DNA from 2 places in the Streptomyces sp. NPDC048106 genome. Region 2 is predicted to be linked to the other one. Evidence: riboswitches for the same ligand, from Rfam matches in the RefSeq annotation. Region 2 holds a riboswitch; the other holds the start of a gene.

Region 1 (4,902 bases), on a different contig from region 2:
GGGGCTACTGGATGTAGAAGGGCCTGACACTTGACTTCAGCCACTCCGCCACCGGGTCGTCCGTCACGTCGAGCAGGATCAGGTTGACCTGCCACGCGACGGGGACCTGGCCGAGGGCGCGGCCCAGGGCCTCCAGCGGAAGGGCGCGGAAGTCGCCTTCCCACTGGGAGAGTTCCACGCCGACGAACATGACCGGGTCGGCGGTCTCGACGGCGGCCAGGCAGCGGCGGGCGGTGCGCACCACGCCCGTCGCGGCGAACTCGGCGGACGCGGCGGAGAGGAAGTCGACCGGGTCGTCCTGCCAGTCGGGCTCGAAGAGGCGGACGCGGCCGCCGGTGGCGGGACCGTCCAGCGGGGTGTGGCCGGTGCGGCAGAGCTCGGCGACGGCCTCCGGCGGGAGCGGGATGCCGACCATGCCGCCGGGGTTGACCGCGATGCCCGCCTGCGGAGGCAGGCCGCGGGCGAACTCCACGGCCGGGGCGATGGTGTACGACATGTGGGAGCCGACCGCCTGGCGGAACTGCTCCTCGGAGCTGAACACCGGGACGTACGCCTGGCCGTCGATCTCCAGGGTGGGCAGGTCCAGCGGGCCGCTGCCCGGTCCGCCGCCGGACGGCAGCGGCACCCAGACGAAGCTGCGGCCGAGGACCTCGATGATCCGGCCGCCCGCCGCGGGTATGCCGAGGGAGGCCGACAGCACCTCCTCCAGTTCGTTGCCGGGCCAACCGCTGTGCGGGTGGGGGTGCGCCTGTGCCGGGAAGTCCGCGGGAATGTCCGCCGGGAAGTCCATCTGCCTACCGCCTGCTGGGAACAACTTGCTGTGACCATGAAGGCTAGCGGGTACCGGTGACGGAGCCGCACTCCTTGAACACGATCCGCTGTAGGGCGTCCGCCGCGGCCCGGTCGAGCAGCACCGCCGAGCCGCAGCCCGCGGGCACCTCGCCCCGCTCCAGCGCGCCGAGCAGGCGGGCCGTGGTGCGCCGGTGGCGGCCGAAGGCGCGGCGGGAGACGGTCCGGCCGCGCTCGCGCTGGCCCGCGCGGGCCGTCTCCTCGGGCACGTCCAGCAGGAGCAGGTGCAGGGTGCCGCCGCGGCGGCGGGCCGCGCGGACCAGCCAGGCGCGCACCCAGGGCTGGGTGCCGCAGTCGTGCACCGCCAGGCCCCCTCCCCCGCGCAGGGCACGGCTCAGCGCCACGTAGTGCGCGGCGCGGACCAGGGGGCGGTAGAGGGCGTACGGCAGGAGGCGGGGCAGGCGGGCGGCGAAGCGGGCCCGGGTGTCCTGGGAGTCGACGCGGTGGACGGTGACCGCGCGGCGCATCAGCGTGGACTTGCCGCTGCCGGGCAGGCCGGTGAGCACCACGAGGTCGCGGGGGCCGAAGTGGAGGGCGCGCGGGCTCCGGGCCGCCCGGTCGCGCAGGTCGAGCACGAGGGGCGCGGGGCGGGCGGCCGGGTGCTCGCGGGCCACGGGGTCTCTCGGCGCCGGGACGCGGGTCGCGTGCGCCGTGGTCCTGTTCACCGTGATCGTCCTCCCCCTTGATGGTTCGGTAATCTCCATACCCAGCGGGCGTAAAGGGAAGGTAATGGCCGGTGTGCCACGGGCGGGTGCGCGTACCGCCACAGGTCGGTTACGGATGCGGCCCCTGACGGGCGGGCGCGCGACGTGCAATGATGTGGCCGCCAACTGCATACCGGCCGCTTGAATCCGCGCGGGAGAGTCCCCGGCAGCTTCGCTGGGGCGCCGAAGGAGCAAGTCCCTCCCTTGAATCTCTCAGGCCCCGTTACCGCGCGGGCGAGGCACATCTGAAAAGCGGGCCGCTGTGTCAGTGGCTCCACCCAAGGTGCAAACCGTGATCGCCCCCGTGGCGGTCCCGGCGAACCTCTCAGGTTCCGATGACAGATGGGGAGGAAAGTTCCTCGCCCCATCCCTGTTGCCCTGGGAGACGACCGACCGATGAGCAGTACCGAACTCCGACACACCGCGCTGGACGCCGTGCACCGTTCGCTCGGTGCGACGATGACCGACTTCGCGGGCTGGGACATGCCCCTGCGCTACGGCTCCGAGCGCGACGAGCACGTGGCCGTGCGGACCAGGGCGGGCCTGTTCGACCTCTCCCACATGGGCGAGATCACCGTGACCGGCCCCGAGGCGGCCGACTTCCTGAACGTGGCCCTGGTCGGCAACATCGCCTCCGTCGGCGTCGGCCGCGCCCGCTACACGATGATCGTCCAGGCCGACGGCGGCATCCTGGACGACCTGATCGTCTACCGGCTGGCCGAGACCGAGTACATGGTCGTCGCCAACGCCTCCAACGCCCAGGTGGTCCTGGACGCCCTGAGCGAGCGGTCCGGCGGCTTCGAGGCCGAGGTGCGCGACGACCGGGACGCCTACGCGCTGATCGCCGTCCAGGGCCCGGCCTCCCCCGGCATCCTGAAGTCCCTCACCGACGCCGACCTCGACGGCCTGAAGTACTACGCGGGCCTGCCCGGCACCGTGGCCGGCGTCCCCGCGCTGATCGCCCGCACCGGCTACACCGGCGAGGACGGCTTCGAGCTGTTCGTGAAGCCGGAGCACGCCGTCGAGCTGTGGCAGGCGCTGACCAAGGCCGGCGAGGGCGTCGGCCTGGTGCCGTGCGGACTGTCCTGCCGGGACACGCTGCGCCTGGAGGCGGGCATGCCGCTGTACGGGCACGAGCTGAACACCTCGCTGACCCCCTTCGACGCCGGGCTCGGCCGCGTGGTCAAGTTCGAGAAGGAGGGCGACTTCGTGGGGCGCGCGGCGCTCGTCGAGGCCGCCGCCCGCGCCGAGCAGAACCCCCCGCGCGTCCTCGTCGGCCTGATCGCCGAGGGCCGTCGCGTCCCGCGCGCCGGGTACCCGGTGGTCGCCGGCGGCGAGGTGATCGGCGAGGTCACCTCCGGCGCGCCCTCCCCCACCCTGGGCAAGCCGATCGCCATGGCCTACGTCGACGCGGCGCACGCGGCGCCCGGCACCGAGGGCGTCGGCGTGGACATCCGCGGTACCCACGAGCCGTACGAGGTCGTGGCGCTGCCGTTCTACAAGCGCCAGAAGTAGACAGCGAGCCGGTCGCGCCCCGCCCGGTGCCGGGCGGGTACGTGACCCTGCGCACATTCGCCCGCCCACCGGCGGTCCCCCACCTCCCCCCGTCATCAGCACTCCCGCGCGTACAGGAGAATTCAGGCCATGAGCAACCCCCAGCAGCTGCGCTACAGCAAGGAGCACGAGTGGCTGTCGGGCGCCGAGAACGGCGTCTCGACGGTCGGCATCACCGAGTTCGCGGCCAACGCGCTCGGCGATGTGGTCTTCGCCCAGCTCCCCGAGGTCGGCTCCGCCGTCGAGGCGGGCGAGACCTGCGGTGAGCTGGAGTCCACCAAGTCGGTCTCCGACCTGTACTCCCCGGTCACCGGCGAGGTCACCGCGGTCAACGAGAACGTCGTCGACGACCCGTCGCTGGTGAACTCCGAGCCCTTCGAGGGCGGCTGGCTGTTCAAGGTACGCGTCACGGACGAGCCGGCCGACCTGCTCTCCGCCGACGAGTACGACGCCCACACCGCCGGCTGAGGAGTCGTAGCCGTATGACTGTCCTGAACACGCCCCTGCACGAGCTGGACCCGGAGATCGCCGCCGCGGTCGACGCGGAGCTGGCCCGCCAGCAGTCCACCCTCGAGATGATCGCGTCCGAGAACTTCGCGCCGCTCGCGGTGATGGAGGCGCAGGGCTCGGTCCTCACCAACAAGTACGCCGAGGGCTACCCGGGCCGCCGCTACTACGGCGGCTGCGAGCACGTCGACGTCGCCGAGCAGATCGCCATCGACCGGATCAAGGAGCTGTTCGGCGCCGAGTACGCCAACGTGCAGCCCCACTCCGGCGCCTCCGCCAACCAGGCGGCCCTGTTCGCGCTGGCCCAGCCCGGGGACACCATCCTCGGCCTGGACCTGGCGCACGGCGGCCACCTGACCCACGGGATGCGGCTGAACTTCTCCGGCAAGCAGTTCGACGTGGTCGCGTACCACGTGGCCGAGGAGACCGGCCTGGTCGACATGGCCGAGGTCGAGAAGCTCGCCAAGGAGCACCGCCCCAAGGTGATCATCGCGGGCTGGTCGGCGTACCCGCGGCAGCTCGACTTCGCCGAGTTCCGCCGGATCGCGGACGAGGTCGGCGCGTACCTGTGGGTCGACATGGCGCACTTCGCGGGCCTGGTCGCCGCCGGTCTGCACCCGAACCCGGTCGAGTACGCGGACGTGGTCACCTCCACGACGCACAAGACCCTCGGCGGCCCGCGCGGCGGCGTCATCCTCGCGAAGAAGGAATTCGCGAAGAAGCTGAACTCGTCCGTGTTCCCGGGCTTTCAGGGCGGTCCCCTGGAGCACGTGATCGCGGCGAAGGCGGTGTCCTTCAAGGTCGCCGCGTCCGAGGAGTTCAAGGAGCGCCAGCGCCGTACGGTGGACGGTGCGCGCATCCTGGCCGAGCGCCTGACGGCCCCGGACGCCCGCGAGGCCGGGGTGAACGTGCTGTCCGGCGGCACGGACGTGCACCTGATCCTGGTCGACCTGCGCGCGTCCGAGCTGGACGGGCAGCAGGCCGAGGACCGGCTCCACGAGATCGGCATCACGGTCAACCGCAACGCGGTCCCGAACGACCCGCGCCCCCCGATGGTCACCTCGGGCCTGCGGATCGGCACCCCGGCGCTCGCCACCCGCGGCTTCACGGCCGAGGACTTCGCCGAGGTCGCGGACGTGATCGCCGAGGCGCTCAAGCCGTCCTACGACGCGGAGTCCCTCAAGGCCCGGGTCGGCGCCCTGGCCGACAAGCACCCGCTGTACCCGGCTCTGAACAAGTAAGTCCCCCGGTGGGGCACTCGACGGAGAGTGCCCCACCACTGCCCCAA
Region 2 (4,902 bases):
GGCCCTCGGGGGCGTGACTACGCGCGCGGGACCACGCCTCGGTCAGTCCTCGTAGGCGTCCAGCGGCGGGCAGGAGCAGACCAGGTTGCGGTCGCCGAAGGCCTGGTCGATGCGGCGCACCGGCGGCCAGTACTTGTCGGCCACCGAGACCCCGGCCGGGAAGACGGCCTCCTCGCGGCTGTAGGCGTGCGTCCACTCGCCGCCGAGCGCGCCCGCGGTGTGCGGCGCGTGGTGCAGCGGGTTGTCCTCCGCGGGCCACTCGCCGGAGCCGACCTTCTCGATCTCCGCGCGGATGGCGATCATCGCGTCGCAGAACCGGTCCAGCTCGGTGATGTCCTCCGACTCGGTCGGCTCGATCATCAGCGTGCCAGCCACCGGGAACGACATGGTCGGCGCGTGGAAGCCGTAGTCGATCAGGCGCTTGGCCACGTCGTCCACGCTCACGCCGGTCGCCTTGGTCAGCGGACGCAGGTCGATGATGCACTCGTGCGCGACCAGGCCGCCGGGGCCGGTGTACAGCACCGGGAAGTGCGGCTCCAGGCGCTTGGCGATGTAGTTCGCGGACAGCACGGCCACCTGGGTGGCGCGCTTGAGGCCCTCGCCGCCCATCAGCCGGACGTACGTCCACGAGATCGGCAGGATGCCCGCCGAGCCCCACGGCGCCGCCGAGACCGGGCCCACGCCCGTCTCCGGGCCGGCCGCCGGCTGCAACGGGTGGTTGGGCAGGTACGGCGCCAGGTGCGAGCGGACCGCGACCGGGCCGACGCCGGGACCGCCGCCGCCGTGCGGGATGCAGAAGGTCTTGTGCAGGTTCAGGTGCGAGACGTCGCCGCCGAAGTGGCCCGGCTTGGCGAGGCCCACCAGGGCGTTCAGGTTGGCGCCGTCGACGTACACCTGGCCGCCGGCCTCGTGCACCCGGGCGCAGATGTCGGCGACGTGCTCCTCGAAGACACCGTGCGTCGACGGGTAGGTGATCATCAGCACGGCCAGCTGCTCGCGGTGCTGCTCGATCTTGGCCCGCAGGTCCTCGACGTCGATCTCGCCGTCCTCGGAGGTCTTGACGACGACGACCTTCATGCCGGCCATCACGGCGCTGGCGGCGTTGGTGCCGTGCGCGGAGGACGGGATGAGGCAGACGGTGCGCTGGTCATCGCCGTTCGCGCGGTGGTAGCCGCGGACGGCCAGCAGACCGGCCAGTTCGCCCTGGGAGCCGGCGTTCGGCTGGAGGGAGACCTTGTCGTAGCCGGTGACCTCGGCGAGGCGGTCCTCCAACTCGTGGATGAGCGTGAGGTAGCCCGCGGCCTGCTCGGCGGGCGCGAAGGGGTGCAGCTCGCCGAACTCGGGCCAGGTGATCGGCTCCATCTCGGTGGTCGCGTTGAGCTTCATGGTGCAGGAGCCCAGCGGGATCATGCCGCGGTCGAGCGCGTAGTCGCGGTCGGCCAGCTTGCGCAGGTAGCGCAGCATCGCGGTCTCGGAGCGGTGCTGGTGGAAGACCGGGTGGGCGAGGTAGTCGTCGCCGCGCAGCAGCGCCTCGGGCAGCGTGTCGCCGGCGGCCGCGTCCAGCGCCTCGATGTCGGCCTCGACGCCGAAGGCGGACCAGACGGCCTCCAGCCGCGCCCGCGTGGTGGTCTCGTCGCAGGCGACGGAGACCTGGTCGGCGTCGACCAGACGCAGGTTGACGCCCTTGTCCCGGGCGGCGGCGACGATCTCGGCGGCCATGCCGGGCACGCGCGCGGTGACGGTGTCGAAGAAGGCGCCGTGCGCGATCTCGACGCCGCCGGCCTTCAGGCCCTCGGCGAGGAGCGTCGCGTACCGATGGGTGCGCCGGGCGATGGTCTTCAGGCCCTCGGGGCCGTGGTAGACCGCGTACATGCCGGCCATGACGGCGAGCAGCACCTGCGCGGTGCAGATGTTGCTGGTGGCCTTCTCGCGCCGGATGTGCTGCTCACGGGTCTGCAGGGCCAGCCGGTAGGCCTTGTTGCCGTCGGCGTCGACGGACACGCCGACCAGGCGGCCGGGGAGGCTGCGGGCGAACTTCTCGTGCACCGCCATGTAGCCCGCGTGCGGGCCACCGAAGCCCATCGGGACGCCGAAGCGCTGGGTGGTGCCGACGGCGATGTCGGCGCCCAGCTCGCCCGGGGAGGTCAGCAGGGTGAGGGCGAGCAGATCGGCGGCGACGGTGACGAGCGCGCCCAGCTCGTGCGCCTGCTCGATGACCGGCTTGATGTCGCGCACGGCACCCGAGGCGCCGGGGTACTGGATCAGCACGCCGTTGATGTCACGAGCGGCGATGTCGGCCGGGATGCCCGCGCCGAGGTCGGCCACGACGACCTCGACGCCGGTCGGCTCGGCGCGGGTCTGGATGACGGCGATGGTCTGCGGCAGGGCGTCCGCGTCGACCAGGAACAGGCCCTTCTTGTTCTTGCCCATGCGCCGGGACAGCGCCATGGCCTCGGCGGCGGCCGTGCCCTCGTCCAGCAGGGAGGCGCCGGAGGTGGGCAGACCGGTGAGGTCGGCGACCATGGTCTGGAAGTTCAGCAGGGCCTCCAGGCGGCCCTGGGAGATCTCCGGCTGGTAGGGCGTGTAGGCCGTGTACCAGGCCGGGTTCTCCAGCACGTTGCGCAGGATCACCGGCGGGGTGAAGGTGCCGTAGTAACCCAGGCCGATCATGGAGCCGAGGACCTGGTTGCGGTCGGCGAGCGAGCGCAGCTCGGCCAGCACCTCGGCCTCGGTCCGGGCGCCCGGCAGGTCGAGGGCGTCGGCGTTCTTGATCACATCCGGCACCGCGGCGGCGGTCAGCTCGTCCAGGGAGCCGTAGCCGACCTGCGCGAGCATCTTGGCCCGCGACTCCTGGTCGGGCCCGATGTGGCGCTGTTCGAAGGGGATGCCCGCTTCGAGCTCGGAGAGCGGAATGCGATGGGCGGTCATTGCGGAGGCCTCCTGGTCTGACGCGACCTTCGAGGGGCACCACGGCGCGGGTGCCCGGACGGCCTCCCCCTCTGTCATCTCGACCTGAGAGCTTCACCGGACACCCGACAGGGGCGCCGGCTTTCACCGTCGGTGAGAGCGGAAGCCGTCGACACCCGCCCTGCTTTCCAGAGTGACCTCGTCCATGCGGTACGTGAGCCTGAGAGATTCCGGGGAGGATTTGCTCCTTCGGCGCCTCCGAGGTGGGTCGGAGGACTCTCCCGCATGGGGTCAGCAGCCGCAATCAGCCTACCAGCGAGGTCAACGGCTGGTTCTCAAGTGGCCGCCGCACTGAATGTGCTCTTTCGTAGTGCTTACGGATGAGTTGCGACCAATTGGAGGGAGAGGGACCGTGCAGACCGACATCGATCCGCGCAACCTGATCGGCCGCAAGGCGTTCGACCGCAATGGCACCAAGATCGGCACCATCGACGAGGTGTACCTGGACGACGCCACCGGCGTCCCCGAATGGGCGGCCATACGCACCGGCCTCTTCTCCCGCGACGCGTTCGTCCCCCTGGAGCCCAGCGAACTCGTCGAGGGCACCCTCCACGTGCCCTTCGACCGCTCCCTGATCAAGGACGCCCCCGACTTCGGCGTGGGCCGCCACCTCTCCCCCGAGCAGGAACTCCAGCTCTACCACCACTACGGCCTCGACGTGACCCCCGGCCCGGCCGCGGACCACGACTTCGGCAAGTTGGCGGGCTCCGAGGAGACATAGCACCTGGCCCCTCCCGACCCCGGGGCGCATGCCCCGCCCGTGGCAGTCACCGCCCGGCCGACGCCCCGGACCCGTCCGTGCGGCTCGGCAGGCGGTCACCGGCGGGCGAACCGGCGGCGGCCGTCGGAACCAGGGGCAGCGGGTCCGCCGGCCGCAGGTCGGGGTCCGTCACCAGGAACGTCCGCACCCGCCCCGGCGGCGACTGCGGGGTCTCGAAGCGCACCGTCACCCGGCCGACCCCGCTCCCCTGCACCCACCCGTGACCGAACTCGGCATGCGTCACGTCCTGACCGGCCCGCCAGTGCGGCTGCTCCGGCACCGACGCCTCGGCGGCGGGCTCGGGCACCGGCTCCTGGGCCGTCGGCACCGCCCGCGAGGGTCTCGCCGCCTGGGCGAAGAGGTCCTCCTGGGTGTAGTCGGCGAGCCCCGAGACGCCGACCCCGAGCAGTCGCACCCCACCCGTCGTGTCCACGGACTCCAGCAACCGCTCGGCCGCCTCCCGCACCACCGCCGGGTCGTCCGTGGGCCCGCGCAGCGTCTCGGAGCGGGTCAGCGTCGAGAAGTCGTACCGCCGCACCTTCAGCACGATCGTCCGGCCGGACAGCCTCGCCTCCCGCAGCCGCCGCACGCACCGGTCCGCCAGCCGCCGCACCTCCAGGCCGATCCGCAACCGGTCGTGGATGTCCACGTCGTACGTGTCCTCGACCGACACCGACTTGGTCTCCCGCTCGGCCACCACGGGCCGCTCGTCCCGCGCGAGGGCCATGGCGTACAGCGCCTGCCCGTGCGCCTTGCCGACCAGTCGTACGAGTTCGTCCTCCCCCGCCTCGGCCAGTTCCTCGACGGTCGTCATCCCGGCCCGCCGCAGATGGTCCCCCGTGGCCGGCCCCACCCCCGGCAGGGTCCGCACCGGCAGCGGCCCCAGCAGCGCCCGCTCGGTGCCCGGCTCGATGAGCACCAGACCGTCCGGCTTGGCCCGCTCTGAGGCTATCTTCGCGAGCATCTTGGACGCGGCGAGCCCCACCGACCCGGTGAGCCCCGTGACGGCACGGATGTCCTCGCGCAGCCGCACCCCCGCGCGGCGCGCCGACTCCGCGTCCGACGCCGCGCCCGAGGCCGCCAGGTCCACGAACGCCTCGTCCAGGCTGAGCGGCTCCACCAGCGGCGACAGCTCCCGCAGCAGCCCCATCACCTGCTCGCTGACCGCCCGGTAG

Evidence for each region. Region 2 has a riboswitch for glycine ahead of gcvP (aminomethyl-transferring glycine dehydrogenase). Riboswitches for the same ligand answer to the same signal wherever they lie in the genome.
Region 1: linked by a shared signal. The riboswitch ahead of gcvT (glycine cleavage system aminomethyltransferase GcvT) and the one ahead of gcvP (aminomethyl-transferring glycine dehydrogenase) in region 2 are both predicted to bind glycine.

What each region holds. Positions count from the first base shown of each region.
Region 1 is NZ_JBEZND010000005.1:32,572-37,473, reverse strand. Features, by position in the region: gene AB0927_RS06375 (enhanced serine sensitivity protein SseB) at 5-790, opposite strand; gene AB0927_RS06370 (AAA family ATPase) at 834-1,553, opposite strand; glycine riboswitch at 1,696-1,792, shown strand; gene gcvT (glycine cleavage system aminomethyltransferase GcvT) at 1,950-3,068, shown strand; gene gcvH (glycine cleavage system protein GcvH) at 3,198-3,575, shown strand; gene glyA (serine hydroxymethyltransferase) at 3,590-4,855, shown strand.
Region 2 is NZ_JBEZND010000070.1:9,515-14,416, reverse strand. Features, by position in the region: gene gcvP (aminomethyl-transferring glycine dehydrogenase) at 43-2,928, opposite strand; glycine riboswitch at 3,106-3,201, opposite strand; gene AB0927_RS39170 (PRC-barrel domain-containing protein) at 3,320-3,688, shown strand; gene AB0927_RS39165 (DNA polymerase IV) at 3,735-4,902, opposite strand, start outside.